2 regions of the Micromonospora sp. CNZ285 genome follow, and region 2 is predicted to be linked to the other one. Evidence: riboswitches for the same ligand, from Rfam matches in the RefSeq annotation. Region 2 holds a riboswitch; the other holds the start of a gene.
What was found. A riboswitch is a leader RNA that binds a small molecule or an ion and turns the genes downstream of it on or off. The one in region 2 is predicted to bind ZMP and ZTP.
Positions count from the first base shown of each region.

Region 1: it holds a riboswitch for ZMP and ZTP, as region 2 does, so the genes downstream of both, CLT75_RS09265 (glycine hydroxymethyltransferase) here and CLT75_RS07915 (tetrahydrofolate dehydrogenase/cyclohydrolase catalytic domain-containing protein) in region 2, are expected to answer to the same signal.

Region 1 covers NZ_SPQD01000001.1:2,005,555-2,010,280, forward strand. Annotated here, with positions in the region: gene CLT75_RS09245 (NAD(P)H-hydrate dehydratase) at 1-191, shown strand, start outside; gene CLT75_RS09250 (S8 family serine peptidase) at 340-1,827, shown strand; gene CLT75_RS09255 (hemerythrin domain-containing protein) at 1,934-2,434, shown strand; gene CLT75_RS33095 (Rossmann-fold NAD(P)-binding domain-containing protein) at 2,498-2,791, opposite strand; gene CLT75_RS33100 (Rossmann-fold NAD(P)-binding domain-containing protein) at 2,776-3,045, opposite strand; ZMP/ZTP riboswitch at 3,150-3,239, shown strand; gene CLT75_RS09265 (glycine hydroxymethyltransferase) at 3,258-4,694, shown strand.
Region 2 covers NZ_SPQD01000001.1:1,728,092-1,732,817, reverse strand. Annotated here, with positions in the region: gene CLT75_RS07930 (GNAT family N-acetyltransferase) at 1-143, opposite strand, end outside; gene CLT75_RS07925 (sulfite exporter TauE/SafE family protein) at 128-901, opposite strand; gene CLT75_RS07920 (endonuclease/exonuclease/phosphatase family protein) at 1,076-1,855, shown strand; gene CLT75_RS07915 (tetrahydrofolate dehydrogenase/cyclohydrolase catalytic domain-containing protein) at 1,859-2,725, opposite strand; ZMP/ZTP riboswitch at 2,739-2,813, opposite strand; gene CLT75_RS07910 (hypothetical protein) at 2,819-3,814, opposite strand; gene CLT75_RS07905 (beta family protein) at 3,937-4,726, shown strand, end outside.

The sequences.
Region 1 (4,726 bases), 280 kb from region 2:
GCAGCGGTGACGTGCGGGCCGGGCTGCTCGCGGGTCTGCTCTCCCGGGGCGCCGACCCGGCGCAGGCGGCCTGCTGGGCGGCGTTCGCGCACGCGGTGAGCGGGCAGCGGCTGGTCCCCCGGTACGGGCGGATCGGCTTCCTCGCCCGGGAACTGCTCGACGAGATCCCCTACACGATCGCCACCGTCTGACGATCCACTTCACCGGGCTCCCGCCACGTGTAACACGCCGGGAGGCGGTGGCGCTGGTCCGGGCGAGGCCGGTACTTCGCCGTGCCTCCGCCCGGACCGCAGCCCGCTCAGGGGTGCGGTCCACCCGCACGAACCCCTGGGAGTCTGTGTGAACAACCTCCGTCGCAAGACACTCGCCGCGGCGTCGGCAGTGACGCTCGGCGCCGGGCTCGCCCTCGTCGGCGGCACGGCACCGGCCGCCGCGGCCGTCGGACCGGAAACCTCGTACATCGTGCTCGCCCCGCAGGGCAACAGCACCGCCAAGGCCGCCGCCCGCGTGGCGGCCGCCGACGGCACCGTGGTGGCCGCGTACGACAAGATCGGTGTGCTGGTCGTGCGCTCGTCCGCCCCGGACTTCGCCACCCGGGTGGCGGGCGCCGGCGTCGAGTCGGTCGCCTCCACCGCCGGCCTGGGCACCGCCCTGGACGAGGGCGAGACGGTCGAGGTGCCGGCCGCCGCCGTCGCCGCGGCCACCGGCGACCCGACCGCCGAGCCGCTCTACAACCTGCAGTGGGACATGCCCCAGATCCGCGTCCCGCAGGCGCACGCCGTGACCGGCGGCAGCCCGTCGGTCGTGGTGGGTGTGCTGGACAGCGGCATCTCCAGCAGCCACCCGGACCTGGCGACCCAGATCGCCAAGGACAAGAGCGCCTCCTGTGTGGGCGGCGTCCCGAACACCGCCGAGACCGCGTGGAACCCCACCACGAGCGACCACGGCACCCACGTGGCGGGCACCATCGCCGCCGCCGTGAACGGCGTCGGCGTCACCGGTGTCGCCCCGGGCGTGAAGGTCGCCGCCGTCAAGGTCGTCAACGACGACGGCTACATCTTCCCGGAGGCCGCGGTCTGCGGGTTCATGTGGGCCGCCGAGCACGGCTTCCAGCTCACCAACAACAGCTACTACATCGACCCGTGGGAGCTGAACTGCCGCAACGACGCGCGTCAGCGCCCGGTGTGGAAGGCCGTGCAGCGGGCCCTGCGCTACTCGCAGTCCCAGGGCGTGCTGCACGTCGCGTCGGCAGGTAACTCGAACTACGACCTGGCCCACAAGATCACCGACACCGGCAGCCCGAACAACGGCACGCCGGAGGAGCGCGAGAACCTCACCAACGCCTGCCTCGACCTACCGGCCGAGGCGCCGGGCGTGGTGACCGTCGCGGCCGTCGGCCCGACCGGGGAGAAGAGCTACTACTCCTCGTACGGCCAGGGCGTGATCGACGTGACCGCGCCGGGTGGCGACACCCGGTTCCGGACGCAGGGCGCCCGCTCGACGTCCGCCGACGGCATCCTGTCCACCACCTTCAACACCGTCACCCGCACCAACGGGTGGGGCTACAAGCAGGGCACCTCGATGTCCGGCCCGCACGCCACCGGCGTCGCGGCGCTGGCGCTGTCCGCGCACCCGGGCATGAGCCCGGGCCAGCTGGCCTCGTTCCTGGAGCGCACGGCGGTCGCGAAGTCCTGCCCGTCGGGCGTCTACAACCCGGTGCCGCTGATCCCGGCGGGCCCGAACGCGTACGACGCGACCTGCTCCGGCGGGAACCGTAACGGGTTCTACGGCGCCGGCGTCGTGGACGCGTACAACGCGGTGAAGTAACAGGTATCCGCGTGGACCGGGCCCGGCGAGCACGCCGGGCCCGGTCTGTTTGTCCTGGTGGGGCGCCGGGTAGGGGGGCACCGTCAGCCGACTTAGGAGGTAACCGGTGTCCACCGATGCGATCGTCCTGCTCAAGGAGGACCACAAGGAGATCCGCCGCCTGTTCAAGGCCTTCCAGGAGGCCGAGGAGGGACCGGCGAGCAAGCGCGGGAAGATCGTCGGGCAGATCCTCGAAGCCCTCACGGTGCACACCTACCTGGAGAACGAGGTGATGTACCCGGAGGTCCGCAAGCTGGTGCCCGACGTCGAGGACGACGTCCTGGAGTCGTACGAGGAGCACCACGTCGCGGACGTGCTCTGCTTCGAGCTGTTCACGATGGACGCCGGCGACGAGCGGTACAACGCCAAGACGACGGTGCTGATCGAGAACGTGCTGCACCACATCGAGGAGGAGGAGCAGGAGTGGTTCCCGAAGGTCCGCGAGGCGCTCGGCCGTAACCGGCTCCAGGAGATCGGCCGGCGGATGCTCGACCTGCGCCCGAAGGCGCCGAAGACGCCGACCGCCCCGAAGGCGCTGAAGAAGTCGCTCGACGCCGTGGTCGCCTGACACCGGCACCGACGCGAGCGGGACCGCCCCTCGGTGCAGGGGCGGTCCCGCTCGCGTCGGTGCTCAGTCGCCCGAGCCGGGCTCGGCCATCCTCCGGTGCTGCCCGGCCTTCAGCCGGTCCGGAATGATCTTGCCGGCGGCCACCTGGATCTTGTTGACCAGCGAGCCGGCGGCGACCTTGTGCTCCCCCTTCATCAGCGCCTCGAACGCGCCCTCGGCCACCGTGCGGGGGTCGTCCTTGGGCCCCTGGCCCACCCGGGTGCCGGTCATGTCGGCCCGGCCGAAGAATCCGGTGTCGGTCGGGCCCGGCATCGGCGAGGTCACCGTGACGCCGGTGTCCTTCAGCTCGTTGCGCACCCCCTGCCCAGGGCGGTCACCTCCCCGGCCAGCCGGGTGACGCCCTCGGGCGTGGCCAGGTCCACCCGGACCGGGTACACCTCCGGGCCGCCGTCGCGCCGCAGGTCACCGGCCGCGCGTTCGATCGCCGCGTCCTCGGCGGCGACCACCACGTCGTACCCGTGCTCGACGAACTGGACCGCCAGCTCGTACCCGATGCCGCTGGACGCGCCGGTCACCACGGCGAGCGGCCGTCCGGTGCTCGGTGTGGTCATGGTCGTGCCTCCTCTCCCCCGGGCCGGGTCGTGGCCGGCCTCCCCACGGTGTGCGCCGGGACGGGCGGCCCAACCCCGCAGGTCCCGGCCGGGCCGGTAGGATCGGCACGGGCCGTGACTGGCGCGTGGAGATGGAGCACCATCGGGGAGCGGCCTCGTCATGAGGACGCATGCCGAGCGCCTGGGCCTTCCGCACGTCACCTGGAGGTCGCATGTCGCGCAACGCCGAGTCCACCGCCTTCCGCAGCGCGCTGGAGGTCGTCCGCGGCGTCGAGCCGCGCGTGGCCGACGCCATCGCCGCGGAACTGGCCGACCAGCGCGAGTCGCTCAAGCTCATCGCCAGCGAGAACTACGCGTCCCCGGCGACGCTGCTGGCGATGGGCAACTGGTTCAGCGACAAGTACGCCGAGGGCACGGTCGGGCGCCGGTTCTACGCCGGCTGCCAGAACGTCGACACCGTCGAGGCGCTCGCCGCCGAGCACGCCCGGGAGCTGTTCGGCGCGTCCCACGCGTACGTGCAGCCGCACTCGGGCATCGACGCCAACCTGGTCGCGTTCTGGGCGATCCTGGCCGACCGGGTCGAGTCCCCCGCGCTGCGCAAGGCGCAGGCGCGGCAGGTGAACGACCTCACCGAGGCCGACTGGTTCGCGCTGCGCCGTGAGCTGGGCGACCAGCGGATGCTGGGCATGTCGCTTGATGCCGGCGGTCACCTCACGCACGGTTTCCGGCCGAACATCTCCGGCAAGATGTTCGACCAGCGCAGCTACGGCACCGACCCGGCCACCGGCCTGATCGACTACGATCGGGTGGCCGAGGCGGCCCGCGAGTTCAAGCCGCTGATCCTGGTCGCCGGCTACTCCGCGTACCCGCGGAAGGTCAACTTCCGGATCATGCGGGAGATCGCCGACTCGGTCGGCGCCACCTTCATGGTCGACATGGCCCACTTCGCCGGGCTGGTCGCCGGCAAGGTCTTCACCGGCGACTTCGACCCGGTGCCGCACGCCCACATCGTCACCACCACCACGCACAAGTCGCTGCGCGGCCCGCGCGGCGGCATGGTGCTCTGCGGGCCGGAGCTGGCCGACCAGGTCGACCGGGGCTGCCCGATGGTGCTCGGCGGGCCGCTGCCGCACGTGATGGCCGCCAAGGCCGTCGCGCTGGCCGAGGCGCGCCGCCCCGACTTCGCCGACTACGCTCAGCGGATCGTGGACAACGCGCAGGCGCTCGCCGACGGGCTGCTGCGCCGGGGCGCGACGCTGGTCACCGGCGGCACCGACAACCACCTGGTGCTCATCGACGTGTCCGGGTACGGCCTGACCGGCCGGCAGGCCGAGCAGGCGCTGCTGGACTCGGGCATCGTCACCAACCGCAACTCGGTGCCGCAGGACCCGAACGGCGCCTGGTACACCTCCGGCATCCGCATCGGCACCCCGGCGCTGACCACCCGGGGCCTCGGCGCCGCCGAGATGGACGCCACCGCCGAGCTGATCCACACCGTGCTCAGCCAGACCACGCCCGGCACCGGCCCGGACGGCGCACCGTCGAAGGCGAAGTACGTGCTGGACCCGGCCGTCGCCGAGTCGGTCGGCAAGCAGGCCGCCGACCTGCTCACGCCGTTCCCGCTCTACCCGGCGGTCGACCTGGGCTGAGCACCCGACCGACACGAAGCGGCACCCCGGGA
Region 2 (4,726 bases):
AACCACGACGTGTACGGCCAGAAGAAATCGTCCAGATCACCCAGCTGGTACGCGTGCAACACCGGATCCCGGCCCAGCAGACCCGCCAGCACCGCCCGGTCGTGCTCCGCCCGCACCGCCACCGCGATCAGCCCGCCATCCACTGGTCATAACCCAACCGGGCCACCAGCGCCAGCACCACCACCAGCAGCACCACCCGCACGAACCCGGCACCCCGCCGCAACGCCATCCGCGCGCCCACCGCCGCCCCCACCACGTTGCACACCGCCATCGCCGCACCCAACGCCCACCACACGTGCCCGGTCAACCCGAACACCACAAGCGCACCCAGATTCGTGCCCGCGTTGACCACCTTCGCCATCGCCGAGGCGTGCACGAAATCCGAACCCAGAATCGCCGTGAACGCCAACACCAGGAACGTCCCCGTACCCGGCCCGATCAACCCGTCGTACAGGGCGATGCCCAGACCGGCCACCGCCACCGCCACCACCACCCGCCGAGGGGTCCGCCGCTGCGGCGACGCCACCACCCCCAGCGACGGCCGCGCCAGCACGAACACCGCCACCGCCACCAGCACCACGAGCACCACCGGCCGGTACGCGCTACCCGGCACCGCACCCGCAAGCGCCGCACCCAGCCCCGCCGTCAGCACCGCCAACCCGGCCGCCGGACCCGCCACCGCCCAGTCCAGCTTCGTCCGCCGCGCATACGTCACCGCCGCCGTCGACGTACCGAAGATCGCCGCCAGCTTGTTCGTGCCCAACGCCGTCGCCACCGGCACACCCGGCGCCGCCACCAGCAACGCCGGCAACAACAACAGACCGCCGCCACCCACCACCGCGTCCACCCACCCGGCGAGAAGGGCAGCGGTCAGCAACGTCGTCAACGACAGGGCATCCACCGCCGCATTCTGCCCACGCCGCCACCAGCGACAAGGCCACCTGTGGCCAGCCTCACCGCCCCCGGCGACGCCGCAACCACATCCCGACCGACCCCACCGCCACGAACACCAGCATCGAACAGCACAGCAGTTTCAGCACCCGGCAAGACTCCCACGACGACGTAGGGTGTCCAGGTGCGCCTGGCCACCTTCAACCTGCTGCACGGCCGATCCCTCACCGACGGGCTCGTCGAACCCGACCGGCTCACCGCCGCCGTCACCGACCTCGACGCCGACGTCCTCGCCCTCCAGGAAGTCGACCGCGACCAGACCCGCAGCGGCAAACTCGACCTCACCGCCGTGGCCGCCCGCGCCCTGCACGCCGACCACCACCACTTCGCCGCCGCCGTCGTCGGCACCCCCGGCGAACAGTTCCGCCCCCTCACCCACGACGACGACGGCCACGGCGAACCCCTCTACGGCATCGGCCTGATCAGCCGCCACCCCGTCCGCTCCTGGCAGGTCACCCGCCTGCGCGCCGCACCCGTACGCTCACCCATCTACGCACCCGGCCCCGGCGGCGGACTCGTCCTGCTCCGCGACGAACCCCGCGTCGTGCTCGCCGCCGTCCTCGACACCCCCCACGGCCCCCTCACCGTCGCCGCCACCCACCTGTCCTTCGTCCCCGGCTGGAACGTCTGGCAACTACGCCGCGTCGTCCGCGTCCTGCGCACCCTGCCCGCACCCCGGATCCTGCTCGGCGACCTCAACCTGCCCGCCGGACCCGCCGCCGCGCTCACCCGCTGGCGGCCCCTCGCGAGACGCCCCACCTACCCGGCCGGGCAACCCCGCGTCCAACTCGACCACATCCTCGCCGACCGCCACGGCCTCGACCGGCTCCCACCCGTCACCGCCGTCCACACACCGCTGGCCACCATCTCCGACCACCGGCCCCTCGTCGTCGACCTCGGCTGACGCTCAGCCCAGCCCGCTCTGCCGCCGCGCCGCGTCCACCGCGTTACGGAACAACATCGCCACAGTCGTCGGACCCACCCCGCCCACACGCGGCGTGATCGCACCCGCCACCTCGGCACACGACTCGTCCACGTCCGGCAGCAACCGCCGCCCCTCGTACCGCACCCCACCACCGACCACCACCGCACCCGGACGCACATGCTCCGGCCGCACGATCCCCGGCACCCCAGCCGCCGCGATCAGGATCTCCGCCCGCCGCGTGTACCGCGGCCAGTCCGCCACCCCCGTGTGCACCACAGTCACCGCCGCGTTCGCCGTCGGCCGCTTCTGCGCCAGCAACATCGCCAACGGCCGGCCCAACGTCGCACCCCGGCCCAGGATCACCACCTCCCGGCCCGCCACCGGCACACCGTGAAACGCCAGCAACGCCTCGATCCCCGCCGGCGTACACGGCAACGGACCCGGCAACCCCAACGCCAGCCGGCCCATGTTCACCGGATGCATCCCGTCCACGTCCTTGTCCGGATCCAGCTCCGCCAACGCCCGGTCGTAGTCCAGATGACCCGGAATCGGATACTGCACCAGCACCCCGTGCACCGTCTTGTCCGCGTTGAAATCCGCCAGCACCGCGTGCAGATCCGCCTGCGACGCCGACGCCGCCAGATGCACGTGCGGCGACACGAAACCCAGCTCCGCCGCCTGCCGTTGCTTGATCCGGATATAACCCGCGCTCGCGTCGTCGTCACCCACCAGCACCGTCGCCAGCGCCGGCGTCACCCCCGCCGCACGCAGCTCCGCCACCGACGCGGCGACCTCCGACAACACCTGCTCCGCCACCGGCGCACCCGGCAACAACCGCGCAGAAGACATACGACACCTCGCCCGCGGAGGCCCAGGCGGTCGACCCCCGCGACGAGCTCCCCGATGGTTCACCCATCCCCGTGCCGCCAGTCGCGTTCCCCCTCAGCCTGCCACAACCTCCGCCGCCACCGCATCCACCACCACCTGCCACCCCGGCAACGCCGCCAGCACCGCGTCCGCCCGCCGCCGCCGATCCGCCGCCGACGCCACACCCAGATCCGCCAGCACCGCCCCGAACGCCTGCTCCCGCTCCGGCGCCACCTGGCCCAACACCACATGACAGCGCGCGTACGTCACCAGCACCCAGAACATCGCCTCCCGATGCCGCCCCGCCTCGATCAGCTCAGCCGCACCGTCGAACACCACCGGACGCCCCGCCGCACCCAGATCCGCCCCGAACGCGAACCCCTCCCGCGGCAACCGCGACGCCTCGTCGAACACCACCGCCAACCCGGCCAGATGCTCCCGCACCCGCGCCGCATCCACACCCACACCGCCACCGTCGAGCGTGTCCAGCAGGCCCGCGTACCGATCCGCGAACCCGAACCGCGACAACACCCGCTCCGCCCGCACGTACCGCCGCCGCACCGTCGGATCCGCCAACCCCGCCACCGCCGGCCACACCGCCAGCAACGACGTCGGAAACACCCACGCCAGCACCTGCTCCGCGGTCGGCGGTCCGGCGTCGACCGCCCGCAACCCGGCCTCGATCCGCCGCCGCACACCGGCGCACCGCACCCGCACCCACACCGGATCCGCGAACCCCGCCGCCACCCGCTCCCGCACCGCGGCCAGCCGCCCCGACGGATCCGCGATCACCCCATCGGTACGGAACATCGGCGCGAACACCCACGACCCCAGCACATCCTCCGGGCCGCCCAACTCCGCCCACGTGACAGTGCTGACCTCCAGCAACACCCCCCGGTGCACGAACTTGCCCACCTTCACACCGGGCTCCCGGCGTACCAGCAACACGTCCACGTCCGACCACGCCGGCAGCACCGCGTCGTCCGGCAACCCCACAGTCGACCCGCTGAAGAACGCCCCCTCGATCGACGGATCCGCGCGCATCCGCTCCCGCACCCACCCGACAGCCACCGACCGCGCCGCACCCACCCGCATCCGCCCGCCCCCAATCAATATGAACACGCATGGTTGTCGATCGGACACAGAACGTGGACCATCGACGTAAGTGACTGTCGTCGAAATCGTGTGGGGCGATGCGAATGACGGGATACCACCCGATCCTCAAGGGACGCCAAGCCGAACTCCAGGCCGTCAGCCACGTCCCCGACGAACTCGCACCACACATCCTCCCGATTTTCGACCTGCCACCCTCCAAGCACGGTCCGATCACTGACGCATGCACCTTCAGTCAACGCGCACAGGACAGCATCCCGCGTGACATGGTCATCGCCGTCGACGTGCGCCACCTCCCCGAGCCCACCACCGGCACCCGTCGGCCACTCCGGGACATCGCGGACGACCTGCATCCGTGGGGGATCCCCGCGCTGCCCGTCGCCCACCTGAACGACACCCCCGCACAACTGGCCGACGTCCGTTACTCCGCCGCGCCCTACGGTGGCGTTCTCCGGCTCACCGCCGACCACACCGAACCGGACGACACCGAAACCGACGCACGACTGAGCCACGTCCTATCCGCCACCGAACTGCAACCGGAGAACTGCACCCTCGTCATCGACGTCGCCGAGGTGGCATCCGACCGGCACCTCACGACAGCCGAACCCCTTGTCCGCAAACACCTCGTGTGGGCCGGACGCCACCCCTGGAAGGCGGTCGTCGTCGCCGCCGGAGCGATGCCCGCCACGATCTCCCACGTACCAGCCCACACTGCCATCCCGCTCCGCAGGCGGGACTTCGACCTCTGGCAGCGGCTCAAGGACCACGACATCCAGTTCGCCGACTACGGCGTCACTTACCCCGGCGCCGGCTCCGGACCCCGAGGGCCAGCACCCAACATCCGCTACACCCACCAGGACGCCTGGTGGA